One region of the Lactococcus sp. SK2-659 genome, then DNA from elsewhere that is predicted to be linked to it. Evidence: predicted binding sites of a transcription regulator. Region 1 holds the regulator's gene; the other holds the start of a gene.
The links. Region 1 encodes HrcA, which represses chaperone genes, less so after heat shock. Its sites were predicted from a motif close to TTAGCACTCNNNNNNNNNGAGTGCTAA; they were not measured.
Positions count from the first base shown of each region.

Region 2: a site for HrcA is predicted at 2,435-2,461, ahead of groES (co-chaperone GroES). Genes of this name have one in related genera too.

Region 1 is NZ_JAIWQZ020000001.1:1,005,420-1,009,856, reverse strand. Features, by position in the region: gene LDP15_RS04730 (histidine phosphatase family protein) at 1-631, shown strand, start outside; gene LDP15_RS04725 (M15 family metallopeptidase) at 628-1,374, shown strand; gene LDP15_RS04720 (hypothetical protein) at 1,388-1,792, shown strand; gene hrcA (heat-inducible transcriptional repressor HrcA) at 2,013-3,056, shown strand; gene grpE (nucleotide exchange factor GrpE) at 3,086-3,625, shown strand; gene dnaK (molecular chaperone DnaK) at 3,698-4,437, shown strand, end outside.
Region 2 is NZ_JAIWQZ020000002.1:488,600-493,036, forward strand. Features, by position in the region: gene ytpR (YtpR family tRNA-binding protein) at 1-387, shown strand, start outside; gene nox (H2O-forming NADH oxidase) at 549-1,889, shown strand; gene LDP15_RS09555 (single-stranded DNA-binding protein) at 1,978-2,367, shown strand; gene groES (co-chaperone GroES) at 2,487-2,771, shown strand; gene groL (chaperonin GroEL) at 2,859-4,437, shown strand, end outside.

The DNA.
Region 1 (4,437 bases):
TTGGTCTGATACACCTTTAACTGCGGCAGGAGAACAAGGAATTATTGAACTTGGTCTAGGCTTCAAAGAAAAAGGCATTAAATTTGACCGAGCTTATTCATCTGATTCTGGACGTACAATCCAGACAATGGGCTTTATTTTGGCTAATTCTGATAATGAAGGAATTCCATACACTTATGATAAAAGAATCCGTGAGTGGTGTTTTGGTTCATTTGATGGTGGCTATGACGGAGAGCTTTTTGATGGCGTTTTACCAAGAATATTTACCGAAACTGGAAATCATCATACCGACGAATTTCCTCCAGATGAAGTAATTGCTAATGCGATTTTTGAAGTTGATACGGCTGGCTGGGCTGAACCCTGGGAAAAACTTTCAGGACGTATCATGGATGGTTTTACAGATATTGCCAAGGAATCTGAAGCAAAAGGGGCTAAAAATATAGTTATTGTCAGCCATGGAATGACCATTGGAACTTTTGTAAAACTCGCTCACCCAGAACTCCCTCGTCCACATGGTCTTGATAATGGTTCTGTCACTCATTTAAGTTTTGAGGATGGAAAATTTACCATTGGAAAAGTCGGAGACATGTCTTATCGAGAAATAGGGAGTGAAAAGTTAGCTAAAAAATGAAAAGAAGAATAACATTTAGTTTAATCGTGCTTGTTCTTTTGATCATTGGCGCTTTGGGATTTATTTTATTTACCAATGATAAGTCAAATTCAACAAACGAATCATCTAAAAAAACAAGTATTTCGTCTTCTAAAGAGGCGGCAAAGAAAAAAGATTTACCTGACGCTAAACAATCAGATTGGGATTTAGTATTGGTGAGTCGAAAATCACCTAAAGATGAAATGAACCCAACACTGGCAACCGTAAATGGGATTCAAGTTGATCAAAGGATAGCATCAGCGGTTCAACAGTTTTTAGCAGCAGCCCAACAAATATCACCAGCTGAACATTTAATCTCAGGTTATCGGTCAGTCTCATATCAAGAAGGGCTTTATCAATCTTATGTCCAAGCAGAAATGAATGGTCAAGGAACAGTAAATTCAAGTGGAAATCCAATTTCAGAAGAAGAAGCGATAAAAAATGTGCAAACTTATTCTCAGCCACCAAGAAGCTCAGAACATCAAACAGGATTAGCGATTGATATGAGTAATATTGATAGCCTAAATGAGAGTCAATATGCAAAACAAGTTGCAGCAATTGCTCCCAAATATGGATTTGTTCTTCGTTTTCCAGAAGGGAAAAAGGCAGAGACAGGAATTGGTTATGAAGACTGGCATTTTAGATATGTTGGTTTAGAAAATGCTAAATATATGACCGAACACAATCTTACTTTAGAAGAATATCTAAAACTATTACCAGCATAAAGGAAATGAATTCATGCTAAACCGAACCAGACTTCTACTCTATGTTAATATTGCTCTATTTATTTACAGTGTCTCGGAAATGATTAAAGTTCTCCTTGTTCATAATAATTTCTTTAGTCAATTTTTTAATAACTTATCGACAAATATAAAAACATTAACGACTAAAATTTCGTCAACAATTACGAGTTGGCAAAGTTTAATCTATTTATTGATTTTTGCTTTATTAATCTTTCTATTATTGAAATTTTGGCGTTTTACTTTTATACTTTTAGAAATTATTTCGGCACTTTTGATTATAGATTATGCCATACTTTTCATTCAACATGAAGTAAAGTATGAAAGCCTCTTTGTCATTGCTGTAATGGTAATTACAGTCATGAATATTTGGCAAACATCCAAAGATTCCAATCTTTTATAAATGAAATTAGCACTCTAATAAAAAGAGTGCTAATTTTTATGTCTTTTTGCTTGACAAGGTATAAACAAAGGGTTATAATAAATTTGTTAGCACTTAGAGATGAAGAGTGCTAAAACAGAAAAAGCTTGTAGATACTAAACAGAAGTCAAAGGCTCAAGAAATTTTTGAGCTTGCGAAAGAAGTTTTGCCGAACTTCTTATCTGTGGAGAAAGGAGTAGTCATGATTACAGAACGTCAAAGACAAATTTTAAATTTGATTGTTTCTCTTTATGCCAAAGAGCATACGCCAATCGGTTCAAAGTCGCTCCTTGATAGTATTCAAGCTTCTAGCGCTACAATCCGAAACGACATGAAAGTTTTGGAAAAACTAGGCTTGATTCAAAAAGAACACACTTCAAGTGGACGTGTTCCAAGTGTTTCAGGTTATAAGTATTTTGTAGAAAATGTCATCCAGTTAGATGAATTTAGTCAAAATGACTTATTTAAAGTGATGAAAGCTTTTGATGGTGATTTTTATCGCCTATCTGACCTGTTTAAAACAGCAGCTAAAAGTTTATCAGAACTCACTGGTTTGACAAGCTTTGTTCTTAATGCTCCCCAACGTGACCAACAATTAGTTTCATTTGAAATGGTCATGCTGGATAGTCATTCAGTACTTTCAGTTATAACATTAGGGACTGGTGAAGTAAGAACAAATCAATTTATTCTTCCAAAATCGATGACCGAAGCTGATTTAGCAGTCTTTAGTAATCTAGTTAAAGAACGTCTGGTTGGTAAAAAAGTGATTGATATTCACTATACTTTACGAACAGAGATTCCACAGATTGTTCAGCGTTATTTCAAAGTTACGAGTGAAGTTCTCCAACTCTTTGAATCAATTTTTGATGATTTGTTCAAAGAACGGCTGACCGTCGCTGGGCGTAAAAATATCTTTGATTATGCAACTGACAATCTTGCAGAATTATATAAACTCTTTAGCGATGATGAACGGATGCTTCATGAAATTCGCGAAATCACTAATAACGATGAAATGCGTGCCGTTAAATTTGACAATGACGAAAAATACATGAAAAATTTAACGATTATTTCGCAAAAATTTGTTATCCCATATCGCGGTTTTGGTACTCTAACAGTCGTTGGACCTGTAGAAATGGATTATCAAAGGACGTTATCAGTTCTTGACTTAGTTGCTAAAGTTTTAACTATGAAGCTGAGTGACTATTATCGTTATCTTGATGGTAACCATTATGAAATTAGTAAATGATAAAAAAGTTATTTAAAAAAGGAGGGCCTATGTCCGAAGAAACTAAAGAAGAAATCAAAAATGAAAAAGTTGATGAAGAAGTGACTGAGGAGTTAACAGAGGAAGCACTTGAGGATATTGTTGAAGAAGAGATCAACGAACTTGATGAAGCACAAAAGTTAGCGACTGAGTGGGAAAATAAATTCCTTCGCGTTTCTGCAGAAATGCAAAACGTACAACGTCGTGGAAATGAAGAACGTTTGCAACTTATCAAATATCGTTCACAAGATTTAGCAAAAAAAATCTTATCTTCACTAGATAATCTTGAACGTGCACTTGCTGTTGAAGGATTAACGGATGATGTTAAAAAAGGCCTTGAAATGGTCCAAGAAAGCTTGATTTCAGCGCTTAAAGAAGAAGGCGTTGAAGAAGTTTCTTATGAAAGTTTCGACCATAATCTTCACATGGCTGTTCAAACTGTCCCAGCTGATGATGAACATCCAGCTGACAGCATCGTGCAAGTTTTCCAAAAAGGTTACCAACTTCACGAACGTTTACTTCGTCCAGCAATGGTTGTCGTAGCACAGTAAATTAAAAAATAAATTGACCGCAAAGTCTTTAAACTATTCATAAGTAATAAGAAATAAAGGAGATTTAATAATATGTCTAAAATTATCGGTATTGACCTTGGTACAACAAACTCAGCAGTAGCAGTTCTTGAAGGAACTGAATCAAAAATTATTCCAAATCCAGAAGGAAATCGTACAACACCTTCAGTTGTAGCTTTCAAAAATGGTGAAATCATTGTCGGTGACGCTGCAAAACGTCAAGCGGTAACTAACCCAGAAACAATTATTTCTATTAAATCAAAAATGGGAACATCTGAAAAAGTTTCTGCAAATGGTAAAGAATACACACCACAAGAAATTTCAGCAATGATTCTTCAAAACTTGAAAGCTACAGCAGAAGCTTATCTTGGAGAAAAAGTAGAAAAAGCAGTTATCACTGTACCTGCATACTTCAATGACGCTCAACGTCAAGCAACTAAAGATGCTGGTAAAATTGCTGGTCTTGAAGTAGAACGTATCGTTAACGAACCAACAGCAGCAGCTCTTGCTTATGGTCTTGATAAAACAGATAAAGATGAAAAGATTCTTGTATTTGACCTTGGTGGTGGTACATTCGACGTTTCAATTCTTGAACTTGGTGATGGTGTCTTTGATGTTCTTGCAACTGCTGGTAACAACAAACTCGGTGGTGATGATTTTGACCAAAAAATCATTGACTGGATGGTTGCCGAATTCAAGAAAGAAAACGGAATTGACCTTGCCCAAGATAAAATGGCTTTGCAACGTTTGAAAGATGCCGCTGAAAAAGCGAAAAAAGACCTTTCAGGTGTAAC
Region 2 (4,437 bases), on a different contig from region 1:
AAATCAGGATTTAGCGATGTTCTTGTTCACGATGCACAACCCAAATTTGTTGTCGCTGAAATTGTTGAAATGGAAGATCATCCAGATTCAGACCATTTACATATCTGTAAAGTTAATGTTGGTTTTGCCGACCCAGTACAAATTGTTTGTGGTGCTCCAAACGCAGCCCTTGGTTTAAAAACAGTTGCTGCTTTACCTGGTGCTATGATGCCTAATGGCTCATTGATTTTCCCAGGAGCCCTTCGAGGTGTTCAATCTTACGGAATGCTTTGTTCAGCTCGTGAACTTGAATTACCTAATGCTCCTGAGGTTCGTGGAATCATTGAATTATCATCAGATTTATCTGCTGGTAAAGCTTTTGATTCAGAAACAATGTGGCAAGCATAATAATAAAACTGTCAAAATAGTTTATTTTGGCAGTTTTTTTATCTAAAAAAATAAAATAATTTTTTCACAAAGTTCACAAGCGCTTACAAAAGAAAATAGAATGACTTATGCTAAACTGAATAATGTAAAAAGAATTTTACATTTAAAGGAGAATTATTAGCATGAAAATCGTAGTTATCGGTACGAACCACGCAGGTATCGCTACAGCAAATACATTAATTGATCAATATCCAGGCCATGAGATTGTTATGATTGACCGTAACAGTAATATGAGTTACTTGGGGTGTGGAACAGCTATTTGGGTCGGAAGACAAATTGAAAAACCAGATGAGCTGTTTTATGCCAAAGCAGAAGATTTTGAAAAAAAGGGAGTAAAGATATTAACAGAAACAGAAGTTTCAGAAATTGACTTTACTAATAAAATGATTTATGCCAAGTCAAAAACTGGAGAAAAGATTACAGAAAGTTATGATAAACTCGTTCTGGCAACAGGTTCACGTCCAATTATTCCTAACTTGCCAGGAAAAGATCTTAAAGGCATTCATTTTTTAAAACTTTTTCAAGAAGGGCAAGCCATTGACGAAGAGTTTGCTAAGAATGATGTGAAACGGATTGCTGTGATTGGTGCTGGTTATATTGGGACAGAAATTGCTGAAGCTGCCAAACGTCGTGGAAAAGAAGTCCTACTTTTTGATGCAGAAAGTACTTCACTTGCTTCATATTATGATGAAGAGTTTGCTAAAGGGATGGATGAAAATCTTGCCCAACATGGAATTGAACTCCATTTTGGGGAATTAGCTCAAGAGTTTAAGGCAAATGAAAAAGGTCATGTATCACAGATTGTAACTAATAAATCAACTTATGATGTTGACCTCGTTATTAATTGTATTGGATTTACAGCCAATAGTGCACTGGCTGGTGAACATTTAGAAACCTTTAAAAATGGAGCAATCAAAGTGGATAAACATCAACAAAGTAGTGACCCAGATGTCTACGCCGTAGGAGATGTTGCGACAATCTATTCTAATGCTTTACAAGACTTCACCTACATTGCCCTTGCCTCAAACGCTGTTCGTTCAGGGATTGTTGCTGGTCATAATATTGGAGGAAAATCAATAGAATCTGTTGGTGTACAAGGTTCTAATGGAATCTCTATTTTTGGTTACAATATGACTTCTACGGGCTTGTCGGTTAAAGCTGCGAAAAAAATCAGCCTAGAAGTTTCATTTAGTGATTTTGAAGATAAGCAAAAAGCATGGTTCCTTCATGAAAATAATGATAGTGTGAAAATTCGTATCGTTTATGAAACAAATAGTCGCAGAATTATTGGTGCTCAACTTGCTAGCAAGAGTGAAATAATTGCAGGAAATATTAATATGTTTAGTTTAGCTATTCAAGAAAAGAAAACGATTGATGAATTAGCCTTACTTGATTTATTCTTCTTACCACACTTCAATAGTCCATATAATTACATGACCGTTGCAGCTTTAAATGCAAAATAAACCATAAAAATCTATCAATTGATAGATTTTTATTTTTTTTGTGACAAATGCTCTAACTTTTCGTATAAAAAGTTAGGAGGATTTTATTATGAATAAAACCATGTTAATTGGACGCTTAACCAGTGCGCCAGAAATTTCAAAAACAACAAATGATAAATCATATGTCCGTGTGACCTTAGCAGTCAATCGCCGTTTCAAAAATGAAAAAGGAGAACGCGAGGCAGATTTTATTTCAATTATTATTTGGGGAAAATCTGCAGAAACTTTGGTTTCTTACGCAAAAAAAGGAAGTCTTATTTCAATTGAAGGAGAAATTAGAACTAGAAATTATACGGATAAGCAAAATCAAAAACATTATGTCACAGAAATCTTAGGACTGAGTTATGATTTACTTGAAAGTAGGGCAACAATCGCTTTACGGGAAAGCGCTGTAAAGGTTGAAGAAACCTTACTTGATGCGGAAGAACTCCCCTTCTAATTTATTTCATAAAATCTAAATGTTTTCTCTTGACTAAATCTGACCATTGAGATAAAATAAGAATATGTTAGCACTCGTTTAATAAGAGTGCTAAAAAATAAAAAATGGAGGAAAATATAATGTTGAAACCTTTAGAGAATCGCGTAGTTTTACGTGTAAAAGAAGAAGAGGAAAAATCAATGGGTGGAATTGTGTTAACAAGCGCTTCCCAAGAAAAACCTCAAACAGCTGAAGTTGTTGCCGTCGGTGAAGGGAAAACAAATCATCATGGAACACTGATTTCTCCACTCGTAAAAGTAGGGGACACAGTAATTTTTGAAAAATTTGCTGGAACGACCGTAAAAATGGATGGTGAAGAATTCTTGATTCTCAAAGATTCAGACCTTCTTGCAATTGTAGAGTAAAATTATAAAAGCAATCATTTTTTTGGTTGTCTTTTGTCTATCTTAAAATCTATAAAATTAAAAATATATTCTTAAAAAGGAGCTAAAATGTCAAAAGATATTAAATTTTCAAGTGATGCTAGAACAGCGATGATGCGTGGGATTGATATTCTTGCTGATACAGTAAAAACAACCCTTGGACCAAAAGGTCGCAATGTTGTTCTTGAAAAATCATATGGATCACCTTTAATTACAAACGATGGTGTAACGATTGCCAAAGAGATTGAACTTGAAGATCATTTTGAAAATATGGGAGCTAAACTTGTTTCAGAAGTTGCTTCAAAAACAAATGATATCGCAGGTGACGGTACAACAACAGCGACAGTTTTGACACAAGCTATTGTTCGTGAAGGTTTAAAAAATGTTACCGCAGGTGCAAATCCAGTTGGTATTCGCCGAGGAATTGAGCTTGCTGCTGAGACAGCTGTTGCGTCAATTAAAGAGATGGCAATTCCTGTCCACGATAAATCAGCAATTGCGCAAGTAGCTACCGTTTCATCACGTAGTGAAAAAGTGGGTGAGTATATTTCTGATGCAATGGAACGTGTAGGTTCTGACGGAGTTATCACCATTGAAGAATCAAAAGGGATGCAAACTGAACTCGATGTTGTTGAAGGAATGCAATTTGACCGTGGATATTTGAGTCAATATATGGTTTCTAATACAGAAAAAATGGTTGCTGAGTTAGATAATCCTTATATTCTTATTACCGACAAAAAAATCTCAAACATTCAAGAAATTTTACCTCTCCTTGAACAAATCTTGAAAACAAATCGTCCACTTCTTATTGTAGCTGATGATGTTGATGGAGAAGCATTGCCAACGCTTGTTCTTAATAAGATTAAAGGTGTCTTCAATGTTGTAGCTGTAAAAGCACCAGGATTTGGTGATCGTCGTAAAGCTCAATTGGAAGATTTGGCTATCTTGACAGGTGGTACAGTAATTACTGAAGAACTTGGTCTTGATCTTAAAGATGCTACTCTTGAAGCTTTAGGACAAGCAGCTAAAGCAACTGTGGATAAAGACCACACAACAATTGTTGAAGGTGCTGGTTCTGCTGATGCTATTTCTGATCGTGTAGCTATTATTAAAGCGCAAATTGAAAAAACAACTTCTGATTTTGACCGTGAAAAATTACAAGAACGTCTTGCAAAATTAGCTGGTGGTGTTGCAGTTGTTAAAGTTGGTGCTGCAACTGAAACAGAGCTCAAAGCAATGAAACTCTTGATTGAGGATGCACTTAATGCAACACGTGCAGCCGTTGAGGAAGGTATTGTTTCTGGTGGTGGTACAGCACTTGTTAATGCTATTGCTGCTTTGGATAAACTTTCAGAAGAAGGAGATATTCAAACAGGAATTAACATTGTTCGCCGTGCTCTTGAAGAACCAGTTCGTCAAATTGCTGCCAATGCAGGATATGAAGGTTCAGTTATCATTGATAAACTTCGTTCAGAAAAAGTAGGTACAGGATTCAATGCTGCAACTGGTCAATGGGTTAATATGATTGAAGAAGGAATTGTTGACCCTGCGAAAGTAACTCGTTCAGCTCTGCAAAACGCGGCTTCTGTTGCTGGTTTAATTTTGACTACTGAAGCAGTAGTTGCTAATAAGCCAGAACCAGCTGCTC